2 linked regions of the Rubinisphaera margarita genome follow. The protein of the gene in region 2 interacts with the protein of the main gene of each other region in a pairwise test. Links are inferred from orthologs where the notes say so. Each region holds a gene or a part of one and is shown on either strand. Other genes may lie near its edges.

Region 1 (11,068 bases), on a different replicon or contig from region 2:
AATCCGACCCAGTTCGGCCGACAGAAATGATTGAAGTATTCTTCTCCACTCTCTCCAACAACGCCGTTATAAGGTTCAACTGGCTGAATGAAATGAATCGTACCTTCGAGGTATGGTGAGACTGCTGAGAGATCCAGTGTTGCCAGAGGTAAGAGATATCGATGATGCTGCTCCACGTCTCGCAGGAATACATTCTCAGGATCTGGAAAAGGCTTGAGGAATTCCGGAGCGGTCAAAAAATCTTCGGGCATCGGACTCTCGGTTTAATTGGCAATGATAAGAACTAAGTTAAGTAGGTCAGGCACTGCCGGCACTGCCTGACGAGAAGTGGAGATTCTTCGAAGCAACCGTAGGTCAGGCGGTGCCTGACCTACGGGCTTTGAGCTTCCTTTCGCTGGGTGCCACTGGCTTTGCCAGTGCCCTCGTTGGGGCAGGCCTCCATTTGAAATTTCACTAGCGGAGCCAGTGGCACCCGGCGATTCGTCTTTCAGGGACTGCTGGAGAAAGAAAAGGCGGGCAGGAACTACGGTGAGCTGCGATGGCGAATCGGTCTGCTTACGCCAGCAACGTCTGTCTCGGAAAAGTAGGTCAGGCACCGCCCGGCCATGCCTGCCCTGCTTGCATGAATCCGGGAAGATGCGGGAAGTGGCTAATGAATCGAGGCGCCGATCTTCCTTGCCAGCAAATCAAATCGCGGTTCGCTTCACGGGCCGGAGAACTCGGACAAAACACGTCGGAATGTTGTGACACACAGCATGGCACACGAACGCTGGGATACTCATTCATTTTCTTCGTTGTACAACAGGACATGCCTGTTGTCCGACAAACATAAACGAGATTCAAACATATATTGAAACTGGTCAAAAGCCACGAACAGGCACTTCCCCAGCACAGTTAACATCCTAAGAGTTCGGCCCTGCAACCGATCTACCAGCATTTTCCTTTGAAATGGACGTCTCCTAACTTCCCCTAGGAGTTCGTACTCTAAATCCCATACAGCCGCATCCTGAAAGCCAACGTGATCTACCGCTTCAACAATCTCCCATCCCACCCACGCACTATCGCAAAAGATCCGTAATACGTTGTTATCCCCCAAGTGCAATACGAGAAAATCGGAACCAGCATCGACACTGCAAACCTTCAGCCCTCTGCATCGAACAGTATCCTGCCTCGCCATCCCCTCCCTCGCCTTGTGTATAGAGGTGACATACGAAGAAGTTAACATTACGGGCGGAACCGACCAGGCGTCTAGGTGTACATTTCTGCTATTCATGCTTATTCATTTAATAGGTGGGACCATCCGAAGAAATCGTCGCAGTGGAGTAGGTCAGGCATTGCCTGACGAGAAGTGGACGTTTCTCGAAGCAAACGCGTCAGGCGGTGCCTGGCCTAGGGAGTCGCAGAGTACACAACCATTTGCCCATCAGGATATGCGCCTGACCATCCACATGGATAACCATTCGCAAGATAACACTGAAACATAAGGTTGTTTATGCATGGCGAGTTCCCAACCGCCGACCGGAAAATGACACAGGAATACATAAATCCCGAGATGTCATCTATAATGAACCGGGGAAGGTTGTCCCCAAATTTGCGATCAATATCATTATACAAAACGGGAAGGACGCCAGACAACCAACTACTGATGCTCAAACTTAAGTCACGATTCTCTCTCGCGAACGCCAATTGTAAATGATCGTCTTCTTTCATGATGTCAGACCAAGAGAGTTCCTCAATTCTTGCGCATTTCGCGTCCGGATCTTGGTAGATCTCAAATCCAGAACAATTGGCAAGCCATCGCGAGCCACTGATGACAGTAACTCCCACTGTCGGAAGCTTTTCCGAAAATGCCCCCTCCTGAAATCCTCCCGGGCTGGCAAGGAACCGAAAGATCTCGTCGACATAACTCTTGTTGTGTTCAAATGGAAACTCAATCATACGCGACTTCCTAACGAAGTGACAACGAGGCGATCTCAGTCAGCCATCGTTCCTCTGACCCGATATTAAACCCCTTTTAGCTTTGCGCTCTTTTGAGGAAATGCATGCGTTGCGCCAGTTAAGTAGGTCAGGCCCTGCCTGACGAGAAGTGGACGTTGCTCGAAGCAACCGCGTCAGGCGGTGCCTGACCTACGGGCTTTGAGCTTCCTTTCGCTGGGTGCCACTGGCTTTGCCAGTGCGCTTGTTGGGGCAGCCCTCCATTTGAAATTTCACTGGCGGAGCCAGTGGCACCCGGCGGGGCCTGACCTGCGGACTAATGCCAGGCACGTGCCCATTGGCACCCGGCGCCTTAGTCAGATGCTTTCAGGCGTTAATTCTCCCCGGCGATTGACTCGAAATCTATTCGAAATCTTCCATTCGCCTCCGCTTGTCAAAATCAGTTCGAATGCCATGTTGAAAAAGATGCCGTGGAGACTGTCGAAGAAGAACACTCTCTTTGTCGGACTAACCTCCTCAACTCGAGATAGGGCCGCTGAGGTTGGCGCATAGGATGAAGGCGTATTAAGGAACGGATCTCTCGCTTTCGCGGGTGGAATGCAATAGTCATCGAAAATCTCGCGGTATCGTAGCATCCATGCCTTCCAGTCGGCATGAGGAGATGTTCCGGGGGCAGGAGAATTGTTTCGGAGAAAATCGATACGGATGTCACAGAGGCGGGACGTTTGACTCTCCCAATCATACATCGCCGCGAAGAACGCGTGGAGTACTTCAGTGGGATCTGTGGGGTGAACCATCTTGCGTTCTGTTGCCGAGAGGGACGATTAGTTCAAGCGGTGCCTGGCCTACCGCCTTCGAACTCCCGTTTGGTGGTTACCTTATTACCCGTCCCGTTTCTTCTTCGGGGCCGACACATGCACTCGATAAAACGATTCGCCCAGCACCTGGTTCAGTTCTTCGCGCAACCTGGTTGAGACCGTCACCGAGAGTGTTGGCGAGCCCAGTGTGGTGCGGGTGAGGAAGTCGGGGTTGGATTCGTCGGGGGCTTCGACGACGATGACGACGTTGGTGTTGCCGGGGTGGTGGTCGAGGATGCGGCGGACCTGTTTCATGTCGTTTTCGGTGTGGAAGCCGTGCTGGAACTTCAGCGCCAGGTGCTGCGTCATCTGCTTCTGGGCCGATTCGATCGTCATGAGTTTGTTGACGATCAGGTTCGGCTCGCGGCCGCGGCGGTCGACGCGGCCGGCGATGATGCAGATTTCGTCGGCGACGACCATTTCCTGATAGCGGGAGTAATCGTCGGGCCACATGATGCAGCGGACGACGCCGTTCGCATCTTCCAGGTCGAAGTTCACGTACTTGCTGTTGCCGTTGCGGGACGGATTGCGGGTCGTCGCTTTCTTGATCGACGAAATCATCCCGCCGACCAGGACTTCCATCGAGTCCTCAATCTCGCCGAGCTCCTTCGTCGTGTGTGACACGAGCGGCGTAATCTCGTCGGCGAATTCGGTCAACGGATGCGACGTGAGATAGAAGCCGAAGATCTCTTTTTCGTAGGCGAGCTTCTGCGCGTGCGTCCAGTCGGGAGCATCGGGCACGACGCCGGCGACGGACTCAGCGACTTCGGCACTGGCTGCTCCTCCGAAAAGACTCTTCTGACCGCGGGCTTTATCGCGGTGCTTGCGAGCCGCCATCTGAACGGCGGTTTCCATGGCGAGCATGTGCTGTTCCCGGTTGGGGCCGAAGCTGTCGAGAGCGCCGGCTTTGATCAGGATTTCGAGCACGCTCTTGGTGAGCGCCTTGGGGTCGACGCGTTCACAGAGGTCAAAGATGTTGGTGAACTTGCCGTTGGCTTCGCGCTCCGCGACGATTTCGGAGACCGCCCCTTCGCCGACCCCTTTGATGGCTCCGAGCCCGAAGGCGACCTTGTCGCCGACGACTTTGAATTCGACGTCGGACATGTTGAGATCGGGCGGGACGATGTCGATCTTCATGCGGCGGCAGTCGTCGGTATGTTCCGCCATCCGCTCGGAACTCTCCATGCCGCAGGAAAGCAGAGCCGCCATGAACTCCTTGGGGAAGTGGGCTTTCAGGTAAGCGGTCTGATAGGCGATGGCCCCGTACGCGGTGCTGTGCGACTTATTGAAGCCGTACCCGGCGAATTTCTCAATGAGCCCCCAGAGTTCCTCGGCCTTGTCCTTGGACATCTCCTTTTCCTGGGCACCCTCGATGAACTTCTCCTTGTTCACCGCGATGATTTCGAGCTTCTTCTTACTGATCGCCTTAATACAGCGGTACGCGGCAGAAAGCTCGATGCCCCCGACGCGGTTGAGAATCCGCATGACCTGTTCCTGGTAGACCATGACGCCGTAGGTCTCGGCGAGCACTTCGTCGACCAGCGGGTGAACCTTCGGCACCGGTTGCCGCCCGTGTTTCACCTCGACATAGGTCATCACCATCCCCCCTTCCAGGGGACCGGGGCGATAAAGGGCAGAGGTGGCGATGATGTCGGCGAATTTGTCCGGCTTCATCTTGGTCAGCAGGTCCCGCATGCCGCCCGATTCGAGCTGGAAGATCCCCTTGGTTTCGCCGCGCTGGAGCAGGGCGAAGGTCTTCTGGTCATCGAGCGGGAAGTCGATGGGCCGCATGTTGAAATCTGGATAGTTCTCGCGGACGTTCTGCACGGCTTTGTCGAGAATCGACAGGTTTCGCAGGCCGAGGAAGTCCATCTTGAGCAGGCCGGCGGTTTCGACGTCGGTCCACTGCGTGATGATGTCGGTCTTGCCGGTGATCCGCTGCAGAGGGATGTATTCATCGAGCGGGCGGTCGCCAATCACCACGCCGGCGGCGTGCGTCCCGACGTTCCGGGCGAGCCCTTCCAGCGCCATGGCGAAGTCGAGCATCTCCTTGATCTGTGGATCGGAGTCGTACTGCTCTCTGAGTTCCGCGGTCGATTCGATGGCGTCTTTGAGTTTGATGCCGAGCTGTTCGGGCACCATCTTGGCGATTTCGTTGACCCGATGCAGCGGGACATCCAGGGCGCGGCCGACATCGCGGAGAGCGGCTTTGGCCTTGAGCGTTCCGAAAGTGCCGATCTGGGCGACACTCTCCTCGCCGTACTTCTCCTTCACGTAATCGATGACCCACTGCCGGCGATCGCGGCAGAAGTCGATATCGATATCGGGCGCTTCGGAGCGACTCGGGTCGAGGAATCGTTCGAAGAGCAGGTCGTACTGAATCGGACAGACATCGCCGAGTCCGAGTAGATAGGCGACCAGAGCTCCGCAGGCCGAACCACGGGCGGTGCAGGGGATGCCCTTCTCGCGGGCGAAGCGGGCGAAGTCCCAGACGATGAGGAAGTAGCTGCTGTAGCCCATCTTCTCGATGACGCCAAGTTCGATCTCGAGCCGGTCATAATAAACCTGAGCCGGCTGATCCCCGTAACGCCACTGGAGGCCCTTCTCGCAGAGCTCGCGAAGAAAGGTGACGTCGGTCTTGCCTTCGGGCGGCTGGAATACTGGATAGTGGCGCGCGGTGAGATCGAGATCGATGTCGCAGCGATCGGCGATTTCCTGGCTGCGGCCGACGGCATCGGGGCAGTGCGGAAAGGCGTTGTACATTTCCTCTGGCGTGCGGAGATGAAACTCGCAACTGTCGAGCTTCATCCGCTTTTCGTTCTGCATGGTCGTGCGGGTATTCACGCAGAGCAGAACTTCGTGGGAGCCGGCGTCTTCCTGATTGAGATAGTGGGCGTCGTTGGTGGCGACGAGAGGAAATCCGAACCGGTCGGCCAGTTCAATCGTCCGCTCCATGCAGTCCTTCTGGATCTGCACGCCGGAATCCTGAATCTCGAGATAGAGCCTGTCGCCGAAGGTCTTTTCGTACCAGCGGAGCAATTGCTCGGCTTCTTTGTGATTTTCACTGAGCAGGTAGTGCGACAGTTCGCTCGACGCGCAGCCGGACAGACAGATGATCCCCTCGCTGTGGGCTTCGAGCAGGTCCTTGTCGATTCGCGGCTTGTAGTAGAACCCTTCCAGATAGGCCGAAGAGGCCATCTTGATCAGGTTTTGAAAGCCGGTTTTGTTCTGGGCCAGCAGGGTCAGGTGGAAGCTGGCTTCCTTCATGCGGCTCGCGCTGCGGTCGGTCCGCTTTCCGGGCGCGATGTAGGCCTCGTAACCGATGATCGGATTGACGTCAGCCGCTTTGCATTTCTGGTAAAACTCCAGAGCGCCGAACAGGTTGCCGTGATCGGTGATGGCCAGCGCATTCATGTTGTTCGCCTTGACCTTTTCGATCATGGCGGGAATGCGGTTGGCTCCATCAAGCAGGCTGTAATGGCTGTGGCAGTGCAGGTGAGCAAACGGACGCTGCGGGGAGGTCGCCTCCGTGATCATGGTCATCCTCGACGGGCAGAAAGGTCCATCAAAAACGCGGCGACAGCTGGTCGCGGCACGTGTGAATTCGTTCCACGACGCCATTCTACCCGCGGAGCGGAGCGAGTTCCAATGGGGGCCGTAGAGTTAAGGGGCGGGAGACTGAACGTGTTGCCAGAACAGAAGTTGCATGCCGGAGTCGCATGTCAGGGATTGACGTCACGGGGATCGATCGGGCCTTGAGCCAGATGGCGAATAGTGAGCACGACAACCTTGTCGGGGGAAACAACCGTGAACAGGGTGCGATGGGTCGGCTTGCCCGGAAGCCCGTAATTCAACTGGCGGATTTCATCGCGGAACGGGTCACTTTCGTCCGCGAGCGGGTAGGAAAGAGGATCCTCGTGCCGAGGGGCTGGAGTTTCCTGAAAAATCCATCGATCCAGGCAGCAGCCTGAGCGCGATCGCGATTCTCTGCCCACCATCGAGACGTAGCGAACATTTCCGCTCGGGCCCTGGGGAGAATGATCAAACGAAAACTCATTCGATCTCCGGGAGGGGGAGTCCGAACTCTTCTCGCATCTCTGTATAGAGCTCTTTTCGTAACTCGTCGAAGCCCATCCCTTCGCCGGCTTCCAATTCGCGAATCTCTCTCTGAATCGTCACCAGGTCGGCGTTCTCAGCTAAGGGAGCCGGGGATCTTAACCAGAGGTCGCGTTCGGCCAGCACGTAGACCTTCTTCGTGATCGGATCTTCGAATTCGATTCGGTCGTGGCTCCGGCTGAGGGCATCGCGTTGTTCCTGGGTGAGCTGAATCATGCCCTCGATTCTAATACCGCGGTGATTGATGGCACCAGCAAAAATTTGCAACTGTGATCGATCCAGCCTTCCTTCTCGCAGTCGCGATGATCTGAAACCGTCATTGCGATTCGATCGGCCGGTCGGGGTGAAGTTCGTCCAGCGTTTGCATGGCGCTGCGATAGCCGAGCCCCCGCATCAGGCCAAAGAGGCTGCTCTGGAAGAGGAGGATCACGCCGATCAGTCCGAGGGACCAGCGAAATTCCAGACTCCAGGTTGTCGGCAGTGCGAGAGCCGCGATCAAGGTTCCCAGACCGAGGGCCGCATCGATGGCCATGAGCATGTCGAACCATGTGCGATGAGGTGCCTCCCAGAGATCGATTGCCCCTTCGCGGTGGCGGTACGAATTCCAGCAGCCGATGAAGGCCCCCATGCCACCGAAGAAGCACCCGAAGCCACTCCCCATCCAGGCGCCGATCATCTTTTCGCCGCCGGGCTGCCAGAGACTGCCGATGACGAGCAGAGTCAGACCGCCGGCAGCGAGCACGGCTCCGAGCAGCATGCCGGCTGCGATCATCACCAGTTGGGGATCGAGTCGATCTCCGCTCTGCCCCTTCTGTTTTGACGATCGCACCGACCAGCGCCACACACTGAAGCCGCCGGTGTTCAACCCGAGTATAGTTCCCAGGAGAACTGTCGTGAGAGCCGCCCCATAACCAAGTTCGCGCCAGAAAAGTCCTCCACCAAGCACGGCTGCCCCACTGAGCTGCAAGACGAGGAGAAAGATCGAATCGAGCGCGTTCCATTCGCTGTCATTCATGGGATCACGGCCGCCCCCGACAAGTCGATGTGTTCGCCATACGCCGATCGCTCCGCCGAGTCCGCCGATGAGTGTTCCTCCTCCCGCACCGAACCAGGCCCAGCGAGCATCGGACGCAGGATCAGTGAGGAACCCGGCGAGTAGCAATCCGATTCCTGCGAGGCAAACGGCCGCCGAAATCAGTCCCCCGAGAGCAATGGCCAGATACCGCGGTCCCATGCCCGGAGGAAACGGACCGTCGACGGGCTCGCTCGACGTCGGAGTTCCCTCGGCCGGGTCGGAGGCTTTTCCTTCCGCCTGAATCGCTCTCAATCCCCAGACCATCAGGGCGACCCCGGCAATGACGAGCGAAAGCAGTGAGACGAAACCGGACGGAAGTTGACCCGTCTGTTCCGGACTGAGCACCGACCAGTGCAACTTCAATGAGAGCAGGCCCAGGCCGCTTGATCCTGTCAGCAAAAAGCCACAGGCGACCGTATTCCAGTGCATCGAATACTGTTTCTCTCCTTCCACACCCGTGAGCCAGTGCTCCAGAGAGAGAAACAGCCAGCCCAGCAGTCCCACCAGCGCGGAGGACCCCAGGTGCAGGGACCAGTGAAAGCGATCCGGCGTGACTTCGTGAGTCAACCAGGGAGCGGGATTGCCGATCTGGAACTCATGGAGCGATGACGTACGGCTGCCGTGAAAACTGAAGAACGTCGCCAGACAGACGATGTACCCGACGGCGAGCAAGAGGTGCCAGAGGACGCGAATGGATTTCGGCTGCTGCATCCACAGCGAGGTGAATCGACTTCGAGTGAATGGAACTGGAAAAGAGTTTTCCAGGCCGTCCTTCGGTTTCACCAACGCGGCCATCGAGAATCTCGAAACGCTGACCAGCTCAGTCAGAATCCACCCGGCGAGAATCAGGAACGAGGCGCGGACAAACACAACATCGCTGCCTGTGGCTCGATCGGCGCTCATGAGGTTGGCCGCGAGAAAACGGGCGATGTCCTCGGCGGCGAATACGCCAATCATCATTCCCAGCAGTCCTGTGCTGAGCGATCTCGCACGGAATCTCTTGCGAAATTGTCGAGTCCACTGAAGTGTGCCGATCAACAGGGCACTGGCCAGGGGAAACAGCGGATACCAGAGCTGCAGATTCTCCGTCGCACGGGCATAAAAATAGAGGCTCACCGACGCAATCAGAAAGATCGCCACGTCGCGCCCGGATTCGACCTCCCTGGCGTTCTCGGTCTCCTCGGATGGCGACGATACCAATAAGCTTTGCGATTTCGAGATCGACTCCACGGCCGTCTTCACGTCACTGGCGTTCTGATACCGTCGGTCAGGTTCCCGTTCCAGGGCTTTGAGGACCACTTCATCAAATCGAATGTCGACATGCACGCGTTGAGAAGGTGTGGCGAATCGACCGACTGGCAGTTCGCCCGTCAGCAATTCGTATAGCGTGACGCCGAGAGCATAAATGTCGGCTCGATGGTCGACTTCCAGAGGTCGCTCGAATTGTTCCGGAGCCATGTAATGCAGGGTGCCCATCGCTTCGTAGGCGCCGGTGAGCGTGATGTTCTGCTTCGTGATGCCGGTCAGCTTGGCGAGACCAAAGTCGGCGATCTTCACCCGTCCGTGACGATCGACGAGGATGTTCTCGGGCTTGATGTCCCGATGTACGACGCCGTGATCGTGGGCGTATTGCAGCGCATCACAAATGGCCAGGACGATCTTCAGGGCCTGTGCGGTGGAGACTTCACCGGCCCGCATCAACTCTCGGAGATTCAAGCCGTCGACATACTCGATGACAATATAGAAAAGCGGAGAGTCAGCCTTCGACTCAGTGCGACCAAAGTCGTGCACCGTGACGATGTTCGGATGACTCATCATCGCCAGCGATCGGGCTTCACGAAGAAAGCGTTCCGCGAAAGCCGCATCCTCTGCGGCGGTCGGATTGATAATTTTGATTGCGACGAGCCGATCGAGCGTTTTCTGCCGCGCTTTGTAGACCGCTCCCATTCCTCCCTTGCCGAGCAGTTCCAGCAACTCGTACTGGGGAAACCATGGTTGGAGTTCCGCGATGCCCGGCGCCTGGAAAGCTCCCGGCGTAACCCGTGTGGCCGCATTCGCCCGATCGTCAGCGTCCTGACTGCGAGCGGTCCAACTCGCCAGACCGAGCTTCATGAGGCAGATGGGACAGGGGGCATTCGGAGCCTCGGCCGGTAACGGATTCTGACATTCCGGACAGAGGTGTGCGTTGGTGTTCATTGCTGTCCTCACAGGTTCGAGCAGGTATTCTACCTATGAGAGAAGAAACGCCGGGCGGAAGTCACGCGGACTCGCGGATTTTTTTCTCAGTTATTCAGCGGTTGCGGCCCCCGCCCCCTTTCACCTGGACTTCTGAAGAGCGGCAATGAGCAGTCGGATCTCGTCATCGACATCTTCCTCGCTAAGGACGGTTTGCGAGATTTCTTCACGCAGGAGTTCGTGAAATCGCTTCCGGTAGCGCTTCATCGCCATTTTGATCGCCCCTTCAGTCATGTCCACCTGCTGAGCAATGTCGCGGTACGGCATTTCCGAGTGCCCGGTCGCGTGCGATGCCAGGAGTTGGTGGAGTGCCTGCCGGCCGCGACTCTCGTACTCCTGTCGAAGTCGTGCTTGAACGGCTTCAAGTACAGTCAGGGCCCATTCTCGATCGAAAGCGTCTTCAGCAGTGATCGGTTGGGCAAACGACTGTTGAAGTCTGTTCTCAGCGAACGCGGTGTCGATTGGAATGGGCCGCTTGCCACCACCGCGCTTCAATGCTCGGTCTCGTTCGCGGTGATTGCAGAGGAAGTTTTTGAGCGAAGCAAGAAGAAAGGATCGAAACCGCCCCCGTTCAGGAGAGAGCTTCTGCAAGTCGTCGCGTTCGAATAACAGCAGAAAGAATCCCTGAACCACATCTTCCGCGTCTGCGCGGCTCTGACCTGTCTTTCGCAGATAACTGTAGAGCGGAACCCAGTAAAGATTGCAGAGCTCTTCCAGAGCCGCTCGACCTTCGACCGTTGGCGAAACGGATCGACGGATGATGCTCCAGCATGTGGTCTGAAAATGCCTCTGGGGCGGGGTCGATCCAGACATCGGACAGCCAATGCATCAGGGAATTGCTGATCGCCAG
Region 2 (10,011 bases):
CACAGTCGGCTCCTGACGCGCCTGCGAATCCTTTTGCAGCGACAACGGAGCCGGCTCAACAGAGTAATTCCAGTTCCGAAGCACGTCAGGTCGACGAACTGGCCGCTAATCTTGCCGGGCAGGCTGACCTGCCTCAACGGGTTCAAGCCCCTCAAGCAGGGAAGCCGTTGGATGGGCTGATGTCTCTGGCTGTCGGATTGCAGATTCCCGAAGGCTTGAGGACGACTCATCTGCAGACATTCCGCGTTCCGGAGAATGTGCGTGTCCGAGTGTTGTCCGAAGAACTCGTCTGGCATTCCCGCTGGCTGGTCGCCGCGATTGTGGCGTTGGTCTGCTGGCTGATGCGAGAGCTCAGTTGGGCGAAACGGTTGTTGGTTAGTGTGATCCTCTTCGGAATCCCGCTGGCTCTCATCGGAGTCACGCCGCGGCTATTTGACCCGGTGCTGGAGGGGGTATTGATCGGAACCTGGATCGGGTTGTTCGGTTGGATGCTCCGGACCACGGTGCTGCTGATCGCCCGGGGATGTCGGACGTGTGGGCGGTTCTTCGCGAAACTCAGTCCTGCTTCCGCCGCTGCCGGACTCGGACTGTTGCTGTTCTGTTCGGGCAGCTACGCCGAAGACAAAGTGCCAGCCGCTCAACTCGCCGTTCCGAAAGCAGATTCGGTTCAGGCTGAGAAGATTCCGCTCGTCTTTCCGTACGCTCAGGGGACTTCGCCTCTGGCGGCTCAGCGTGTGTTCGTGCCGAAGGATCACTATCTGGATCTGTGGCGGGCGACTCATACAGACGATTTCGCCGAACCGGCTCCGTTGGATCATCAGGTCAGCGAAGCCTCGTACGTGGTTCGTGTTCAACCCCCGGGAGACGGAGAGCCCGCATCCCGTCAGGCCGTTTCCATGCAGGCCCGCTATGTTGTGCGCAGCTATCGTGATCAGCCGCAACTCGTGCCGCTTCCGATCGCACCGCTGTTGCTGCAGTCGATCGAAGTGAACGGCAAACCGGTGACTGCTTCCACGGACGCGGGCGTCAGCACGAATGTGCTCGTCGGCAGCAAAGGACTGCACCTTGTCGACGTCAACTTCCTGATCCCCGCCAGCGCGATCGGCAGCGCGGGTCAGTTCAGTGTCAGGCTGGACCCGGTCGCTGCGGGGTCAATGTCCTTTGCCTTACCGGCTGCCGATGTGCAACTGCGGGTCAACGACGGGGAAGTGCCGTACGAACTCGTGGAACGGGACGGTACCACTTACGCCGAGTTCGCCGTTGCGGAAGGGGGCGAGTATCGCCTTTCCTGGCAGCCGAAGGTTTCTTCCGCTCAACTGCAGTTCCTTTCGAGCGAATCGACGCGACAGGTTCTGGTGCGAGAAGTCGGGGTAGAACTGCGGTATGCCTTCAAGTTTCAGATCGCCCAGGGGAGCTTCTCCGAAGTTCTTTTTGAACTGCCTGCTTCGGTCGCTTTGAAATCGCTTTCGGGTCAGGATCTCGCCGGCTGGCAGAAACAGGCCGACGGCCGACTGCGGGTTTTGCTCAAGCGTTCGGTCGAAGACAGCACGACAATCGCCATGTCGCTGTTCGCTCCGTTGAGCGTGTCGACTGAGCGTCAACAGTTTGTCTGTCCCGATGTCATCCCTCAGGGGGTGACGAGAGAAATCGGAACCTGGGCGGTCGGCTGGGAACCGTTGCTCGATGTTGTCGTCTCGTCGACCCAGGGTGTGCGACAGCTGGGCGTGGAGCAGTTCAAGCCGATCGATAATCTCCGGACGATTTCCACGATCGAACGTGTCTATCGTTTCTCTGGACGCCCTCAGGAGATCACTCTCGAGATCCGCCGGGAACCGACGCAGGCCGATGTCACCCATTACACGCTGCTCGATCTGCAGCCTCATAAAACACAGGTGGCCACGGTTCTGGATGCCGTGCTGAAAGGGGAGCCACGCTTGTCGATCGATGTCGCCCTGCCAGCCGGAATGCAGGTTGTCGAGGTGCAGGGACAGGCGATTCAGGACTGGTTCCACACGGCTGCCGGTCCGAATGAGTCTGAAACATTGACCGTACTTTTCTCAAGTCCGCAGCAGGGCAAGATTCGCGTCGCCGTTCGCGGATTCATTCAACAGGAGTTGAACGAGACGAGTCAGCTGGAACTGCAGGGATTGCGGATGAGCGGAGCAACCACCTCCCGCGAGTATCTCGGCGTGGGGGCGTCGGCGGCGTTTGGCGTCATCGTGACCGACGCCGGTTCCGCGCAGACGCTGGCTGCCGAGAAGCTGCCGGATGTCATGCGGTCGGTGGCACAGTTTCCGTTGCGGATCGGCTTCTTTCAGTCACGCGTCGACTCCACTCCGGTGACGATTCGTCTGACCCGGGAGGATGCGCAACTGAAAGCCAGCTCGGTCACGGTGATCGCGGTCACCGATGTCTCAATCGATTATGGAATCTCGTTGCAATGGAAGATCTCCAAAGCCGGCACCGATCGTTTTGCCTTCGTCGGGCCGACGTGGATGCAGGAGCGAATCGAGTTTGAATCCGATGGGATCCGACAGATACGCACCGAAAAGGTGGATGACCAGCGGACGCGGTGGATCATTGAAACAAGGACGCCGCAAAGCTCCGCGTTCTTCGCCAGTGCGGTCATTTCGCTGCCTTATCCCGCCGATCAAACGGTCCGCACTCCGCTGATTCGCTTTATCGCGGGTGCGGCCGACGGGGAAGGGGAGTCGCCGGAACTCGACATTCAAGGCAACTACGCCGTTCTGGTCAATCTCGGTCAGCAGACGCTGGAGCCCATCTCGCAGCACGACGCCTATCTTGTTTCTCGAAACGAACTTCCTCTGCAGGTTCCCGATTCCCTCGTTCAACGGGCGATGGAGATCATCCGCGTGACACCGGCTGTGGTTCCCAGTTGGGAACTCAAGCCGCTCGAAGAGCAGGAGTCACCCGCCGCGACAATCTTCTTCGCCGAGCTGACAACCGTGATCGATCGACCGGGCACCTATCGGACCCAGGTGACGTATACAGTGAAAAATCGTCGCCGCCAGTTTCTCCCGGTGATGCTTCCCGAAGGGGAGCAGCTTCTCTCGGTGCTGGTGAATAATCAGGCGGCTCGAGCCGTCCGCCGAACGGTTGAAGGACAGGAACTTCACCTCGTTCCGTTGCCGCCGGGTGGGGCTGCGAATCTCGCCTATGAAGTTCGACTGGTGACTCAGGGAGCACTCGACGCCGGCCTCGGTGCGGCGTGGTGGGGGCGGGCGCTGGAGTTGAAGCGGCCGGACATCCTTTCCCGGGACACGTCGTCGGAATTTGGCGTGCCGGTGCTCTATACGGTCTGGCGCGTGAGTACGCCGGATGATTACATTGTGACAGCCGTCGAAGGAGCCGCCACAAACATGGGCACCGCCGAGAGCCGGGCGGTGAGCGATGTCCGCGTTTACAACCGCCTTCAGGAACTTTCCGAACTCGCCGAAATCGCCCGCAGCAAGGCGTACTCGTATAAACAGCGAGCCTTGGCGGTCAGTAACTATGAAAGCCTCAAGAAAGGGTTGGCGGACGCCGCACAGGAAGGCGAAGTCAACGAGTCGATCCAGCAACAGATTCAGGCAGCCGAGACGTCCCCGGTCGAATTTGGCGATCAGCAGGCTCTCATGGGAGAACCGGTTTCCGGAGCGGAATCGCAATCGCTCGGGCGTCTGTTTGTCCTCGGGTGCAATCAGGACATCCAGGTCTCGAACGGTTTCGCCGAACAGAATCGCGGTGTGAACTCGGGCCTCGATCGGAATGGATCCGTCAACTTCTCCACGCAGCACTTCCAATTGGAGAAAGCCACTCCACCGGTGAGCGACAAGAAGAACAAGGATCTGATGCAGTTCCAGGAGCGGGAGTTGAACCGTCGAATGCTGCTCGAGGAAAGTGTGCGCCAGAATTCGATTGTGATCGAACAGAATCAGCAGAGTATGGGACGGAGAAGCGGGGTCTCGAAAGGGGCCGCTCCAGGAGAGTCGAAGTCCGAACGGGAACAGCTGAAACGCTTCGCTGTTCCGCAATCGCGTACTGAAGATCTCGGCCTTACCTATTCATTTTCGGATTTCGCCGTTGTACCGGAGATCACCGATGAAAGGGCTCCGGAGATGGGTATGGGAGGAGCGTTCGGCATGGAACGCCTTGCCGAGCAGGCGGTTCCAAGTCGTGGCGAAGCGGTGATCGGGCTGTCTCTGCCGATCGCATTGCCCGTCTATGGACAGACAACCGTCTTCTCCAAAGTCGGCGGTGATCCTCAACTGACGATTCGAGTCCAGTCATCTGAACGGGTCGGCACGCTCCTCGGCTGGGGCTGGCTGGTCCTCTGCAGTGGACTGATCGTCGCCCTGGTCATCGTGAGCGTCCGAGCTTCCGACCCAGCCGCCCGCAGACGTCCGGTCAGCGGCGTGCTGATCCTGATGGGACTCGCCCTGTTCGTCATCCTCCCCAGCGGCTCCGGCTGGCTGGCCATGCTCCTGCTCATCGGAGCCTGCATCGCCGCCTTCCGAAAACCGAAGGAAGAAACCCCGACCGAATCGGCCGTGGTCACGTAAGACACGCAGAGTGGCCCGTCCGCCACGACGGGCGGGTCGCGTTAGCGACAAGAGGACGCGCCATCCGCGTCCTTTGTTCTGGAATCGTTCGTCACAGGAAGAATCCTCGACGATGGCGGGGCCTCTTGTGACTTCGTCACCCGTCCGGGCCGGACGGGCCACCCACCATCTTGTTCAACGTCAATCTGACCTTAAGGCTGCAGGGATACGGCTTCGCGTATCCCCGCCGACATGGCTGAATTCAGCCGCGACGAGGGAGTCCCGTCTCAACGGGCGTGGAGCAGGTCTTTCAGCACCTTGGCTCCGCGTTCGAGCGTTTGTTCCGTCGCGGCATACGAAACTCGGAAGTGGGTGTCTTTGCTGCTGAAGACATTGCCGGGAATGATGAGCAGGTTGCGGGCAATCGCTTCTTTCACGAATTCCGTGCCGGTCCCCCAGGGGGCTTTCACGAACAGATAGAAGGCTCCGCCGGCTCCGTGGATCTCGTAATCCTTCAGCTGGTCGAGCATGTAGTCCCGTTTGCCGCGGTAGTCGTTGACTTCGTTTGTCATGTCGACATCGCAGGCGGCCAGCGCGGCCCATTGAGCGGGATGCGGCGAGCAGACAAACGTAAACTGCTGCAGTTTGAGCATCTGCTGCACGATGTGCTGCGGGCCGTGGCAGATGCCGACGCGGTGACCAGTCATCGAGTGCGATTTGCTGAAGCCGTCGATGACGATCGTCTGCGGGTTGTATTCGACCGGGCTGCAGAAGTTGTCGTCGTAACAGAAGGTGCGGTAGATCTCGTCGCTGATCAGGGCGATGTCGTGTTTCATCGCCAGTTCGGCCAGTCCCTGCACTTCTTCCGGGCTGGCGACGGCTCCCGTCGGGTTGCTCGGGCTGTTGAAGAGGATGACCTTGGTGCGGTCGGTGATCGCCGCGGCGACTTTGTCGATGTCGATCTTGAAGTCGGGATAGGTATCGATCTGGACGACTTTGCCGCCGGCGAGGGTCGTCAGATGCTTGTACATTACGAACCAGGGATCGAAGACGATCACTTCGTCACCCGGGTTGACCAGCGTGCAGAGGGCCAGCATCAGCCCGCCACTGGTGCCGCTGGTGATGAACGCCTTGCGGTCGTCCTGTCCGTATTCGCGATCGACATCAGCCTGAATCCGGTCGATCAGCGGCTTGATGCCCTGCGTCTGACTGTAGGCGTTCCGGCCGCTTTCAATGGCCTGATGAAACGCCTCCCGGATCGGCTCGGGCGTGTCGAAATGCGGCTGCCCGATGCTGAGGTTGATCGGGTCGGTCATCGTCGCGGCGAGGTCGAAGACCTTGCGAATCCCGGACGCATCGATATTCCGCATCCGGTCAGAAATCCAGTTCTCACTCATCGCTGTTGTTCCTGATCGGAAAGTTCGGCTTCATAACCCGTAACGTCATTGAGGACCTGAGAGAAGGCCCTCGCTCACGCTTCGGGTTGGGATGGTTCATAGGTGTAGGTCATCAACAGTTCCCTCGCCCCCTTGGGGGAGAGGGCTAGGGTGAGGGGGAAATGCGGGTGGCATGCTTCACAGGCCGCTGGGTTCATTTTGGAAAAGAACGTCGCTGGTTGATCGCCCCCTCATCCGCCCTTCTGCACCTGGCAGAGATATCAAGCCGCTCCCTCTGGAGGGGGCGAAGGAACATCAATGGCCTGACATTAATCGGTGGCCAAATCGCGACAACTTTATCAGGACCGTCGACAACGTCAGGCGGTTCGCTTTTTCAGGAGTTCGAGGACGGTTCTCAGCAGAACGCCAGTGGCGCCGCCGTCGCGTTCCGGTTTGCTTTCCGAGCGGAAGGCCGGGCCGGCGATGTCGCAGTGAATCCACGGCGTTTCGCTGACGAACTTTTCCAGGAACTTGGCCGCGGTGATCGCTCCGCCCCAGCGGGCACCGACGTTGCGGCAGTCGGCGACGTCGGACTTGAGCTGATCGTTGAACGAGTCGCACATCGGCAACTGCCAGACCTTTTCCCCGGTCGTTTCGGCGGCCTGAACGAGTTCGTCGCACCAGTCCTGGGAGTTGGTGAAGAGGCCCGAATAATCTTCGCCGAGTGCGACGACGCAGGAGCCGGTCAGCGTGGCGAAGTCGATCATCTTTTCGCAACCATCATCGACGGCATAGCTGAGAACATCGGCCAGGACGAGACGCCCCTCGGCATCGGTGTTGAGGACTTCGATGGTCGTGCCGTTGCGGGCGGTCAGGATATCACCAACGCGATACGAACGACCGCTGATCATGTTTTCGACGAGGCCGCAGTAACCGCGAACATTGATCGGCAGCTTCAGAGCGGCAACCGCGTGCATAATGCCGAGCACGGTGGCGGCTCCCGACATGTCCGACTTCATCGTCTTCATGCTGTCGCTCGGTTTGATAGACAGTCCGCCGCTGTCGTAGGTCACGCCTTTACCGATCAGCGAGATGAAGGGGGCATCTCCGGCGCCCTTGTATTCGAGTTTCACCATGCGCGGCGGCTGGTCGGACCCCTTTGCGACCGCCAGCATCGATCCCATCTTTTCCTTCTGCAGCTGAGCTTCGTCGAAGATCTGACAGGTCAGTCCAACTTCTCCGGCGAGGGACGCGGCTCGATCGGCGAAAGTGGTCGGCGTGACTTCGCTTGCGCAGCGGTTGATCAGGTCGCGAGTGATGTTGATCGACTGTCCCAGAATTCGTCCGTTGGCGACCGCCTGATCGGCGTTGTCGCCAGCGTTGAGCAGCTGGACAGACTGGTACGGGAACTTCTTCTTTTCCTGCTGGTAAACTCCCTGTGTGAGCACGCCGACTTCGATCGCCGCGGCGGCGAGTTCGAGCTGACGCTGCTGATCGACCTGGGAGTTTTCCACGCCCGGGAGAACCCAGGCAATATTTCGATCGGCTTTATCGCAGAGGGCCCGGGCGGCTGTGCAGAAGGCTTTGAAACGGCTGGCTTCGTTGTCGACGCTGGCGTCGGCTTTCCCCATGCCGACGAGCAGAACTCGAGCCGGCAGCGGAGCGGCCTGACCATAGAGCAGGCGGGTTTCACCTGCCTTCTTCGGCATGTCGTCCGATTCGAGGAGGCGGGGCAACAGCTGTTCGACCGCTTCGGCCAATTGCTGGGGGACCGCGGAAGTCGACCCGTTGCTGATGAACAGCACGAGACCATCGAGTTTCTCATCCGACGAAAGCTCCTGAGCAGCGCGAATCTCCATCTCGATCGTTTCTCCTTGTTGGAATCGTTTCTATTCCTGCGGGACGGGCAGGGTCGGCGGCAACACCGCGGTGATCTCCCGGGAAGAGTCGGAGTCCGTCTTACAGACTCACAACGAACTGGGACACCGTATACCCGACGTACATGATCAGTAACGGGATCCCCATCCACCGGCTGAAATGGCCGACGCGGGTGGCCCGGAAAATACAGGCGCGGAAGTAAACCAGGATCAGCATCATGGCAGGCAGATGCAGTCTCAGAAAGATATCCGGCAGCTTGGCACCCGCCTCGACAATCGGCAGCGGAGCCGCAGCGGCAGCCGCCCCGGTCACGAACAGAATGTTCAGAATGTCGGCTCCCAGCACATTCCCCACCAGCAGCTCGGGATGACCGCGACGAATGGCCGTGTATCCGACCACCAGTTCCGGCAGCGAGGTTCCGAGTGCCACCAGCGTCGCGGCGATGACGAGCTGCGGGATGCCGATGCGCACAGCCAGTTCGGAGACCGATTCAATGGCGAAGTGACCGGAGAAAATGACAACCACCAGTCCGGCGAGCATCATGCCGATCAGGGCCGGCACGCCTTTCTCCGTCACATGTTCGTCGGCGACATGAACCTCTTCATTGGGTTCGACATGTTCGGCGATGTTCTCGGAAACACGGGCGGTGGTTTCCATGGGATGTCGCCGCGACCATTTCACGGAAAAGATCATATAGACGCCCAGCAGAACCAACAGGCCGATTCCGACGGGCCGTGTAATCCGGGCAGCGTCGCCATCGCGAAAGTACATGAAGTAACAGATGGCCGAAAGCAGAGCCGCCGAACCAAACTGCACCCAGCCCTGCCGGGAAAGAATGTATTTGTCGGCAGGCAGGCGAACGAGTATGCAGCCAAGGCCGAAAATCAGGGCGGAATCGCAGATTACCGAGCCAATGGCATTGCCGAGCGCCAGACCGGCGTTGCCATTCCAGGCCGCCAGGACCGAGACGGCGCATTCCGGCGTCGTGGTGCCCAGCGAGACAATCGTGGCACCGACAACGACTTCGGGCATCCCGATCCGATAGGCCAGAGCGGAGGCGCCTTCGACCAGCCACTCCGCTCCCATCCGCAGGAAGTACAGACCGCCGATGGCGTAGATCAGCAGCAGGATCGAATTGGCCTCGACGAACCAGTGATGAGGAATGAGATGTTCCAAGACGACCTTTCGAGCCAGCGTGATGAGGAGCGAACGCGGAACGGACCGTGTCCACGGTTCTCACGACGCGTCAACTCTATCCGCTGTGGCGTATCCCCTCAACTGTGGAGAAGCGGGGGTGAACGGGCAGATTACGGTTGAGAGAAGAACGGATCATCCGTTTCCGGACCCTGCAGAGCAGCGGCAGGAACGATCTTGGAGTCCCCGGCGGGTGGTTTCCCGGCTAGGTTTCCCGTGCTGAAGATCGGCTTGCCCAGAGCGAACTGTTCGGGAGCCTGTTCATACTCCGCCAGTGCTTCGGGCAGCATCGCCTCGAGATCGGCGGCTCGCCGCTCGTCGGACGGGTGCGTCGACATGAATTCCGGGGGCTTCTCCGAGTTCAGTTGTCCGAACCGTTTCCAGAATCGCGGGGCTTCGCGAGGATCGTAGCCGGCTCGGGACATCAGGATCAGGCCGATTTCGTCCGCTTCCGTTTCATGCTTCCGGCTGTAGGGGAGAATGTATCCATATTGAGAGGCGGCTCCGAAAATGGCCCGCACGCGTTCCTGTTCCTTCTTCTCGCGATCCTTCGAATAGAAGTCGATGACTTTGCCTGCGGCTGTGACCGCGCCCTGTTGTGTCATTCGTTCGCCACCATGTCGGGCGATCGCGTGCGCAACTTCGTGAGACATCACCACGGCCAGACCGGCTTCATTCTCGCAGATCGGCAGGATCCCCTCATAAATGGCGACCTTGCCCCCGGGGAGTGCGAACGCATTCGCGGTCGGGGAATCGATGACCCGGAATTCCCACAGGTATTCATCGTGGCCCGAAGCCTCGGCAATACGTTTCCCGACCCGATTGACCATCTCGATGTAATGCTGATTCGTCGAGACCTTCTCTTCGGCCAGAATCTCTTCGTAGGCCTGCATGCCGAGTTGAACCTCGTGATGCTCTGGAATCAGGACCAGTTGCTTGCGGTTGCTTACGGGCGTGGAGCGGCAGCCGAAGGCGACCAGTCCGGAGACCAGTACCAGCACGACCAGAAGGATACGGAATGA

The links.
Region 1: the proteins of L1A08_RS17780 (region 2) and dnaE interact in binary tests that used the Escherichia coli proteins (3 or more experiments, as listed by UniProt). The link is inferred for Rubinisphaera margarita from one-to-one orthologs.

What each region holds. Positions count from the first base shown.
Region 1 is NZ_JAKFGB010000022.1:288,915-299,982, reverse strand. What follows is about bases 2,617-6,642. They hold dnaE (DNA polymerase III subunit alpha), read right to left. Parts: upstream 6,330-6,642; coding sequence 2,817-6,329; downstream 2,617-2,816. Other genes in these bases: L1A08_RS22810 (hypothetical protein), read right to left, coding at 6,515-6,642. Outside these bases: L1A08_RS22425 (hypothetical protein), read right to left, coding at 1-251; more of L1A08_RS22810, read right to left, coding at 6,643-6,646; L1A08_RS22415 (hypothetical protein), read right to left, coding at 6,846-7,124; L1A08_RS22410 (serine/threonine-protein kinase), read right to left, coding at 7,225-10,179; L1A08_RS22405 (RNA polymerase sigma factor), read right to left, coding at 10,300-11,031. UniProt on the Escherichia coli protein: DNA polymerase III is a complex, multichain enzyme responsible for most of the replicative synthesis in bacteria. This DNA polymerase also exhibits 3' to 5' exonuclease activity. The alpha chain is the DNA polymerase catalytic subunit.
Region 2 is NZ_JAKFGB010000018.1:3,981-13,991, reverse strand. The notes cover bases 3,884-6,852. They hold L1A08_RS17780 (pyridoxal phosphate-dependent aminotransferase), read right to left. Parts: upstream 5,939-6,852; coding sequence 4,829-5,938; downstream 3,884-4,828. Other genes in these bases: L1A08_RS17775 (leucyl aminopeptidase), read right to left, coding at 6,295-6,852; L1A08_RS17785 (hypothetical protein), read left to right, coding at 3,884-4,562. In the rest of the region: more of L1A08_RS17785, read left to right, coding at 1-3,883; more of L1A08_RS17775, read right to left, coding at 6,853-7,776; L1A08_RS17770 (sodium:calcium antiporter), read right to left, coding at 7,877-8,971; L1A08_RS17765 (M48 family metallopeptidase), read right to left, coding at 9,103-10,011. UniProt on the Escherichia coli protein: Shows aminotransferase activity with methionine and histidine as substrates, and to a lesser extent also with phenylalanine.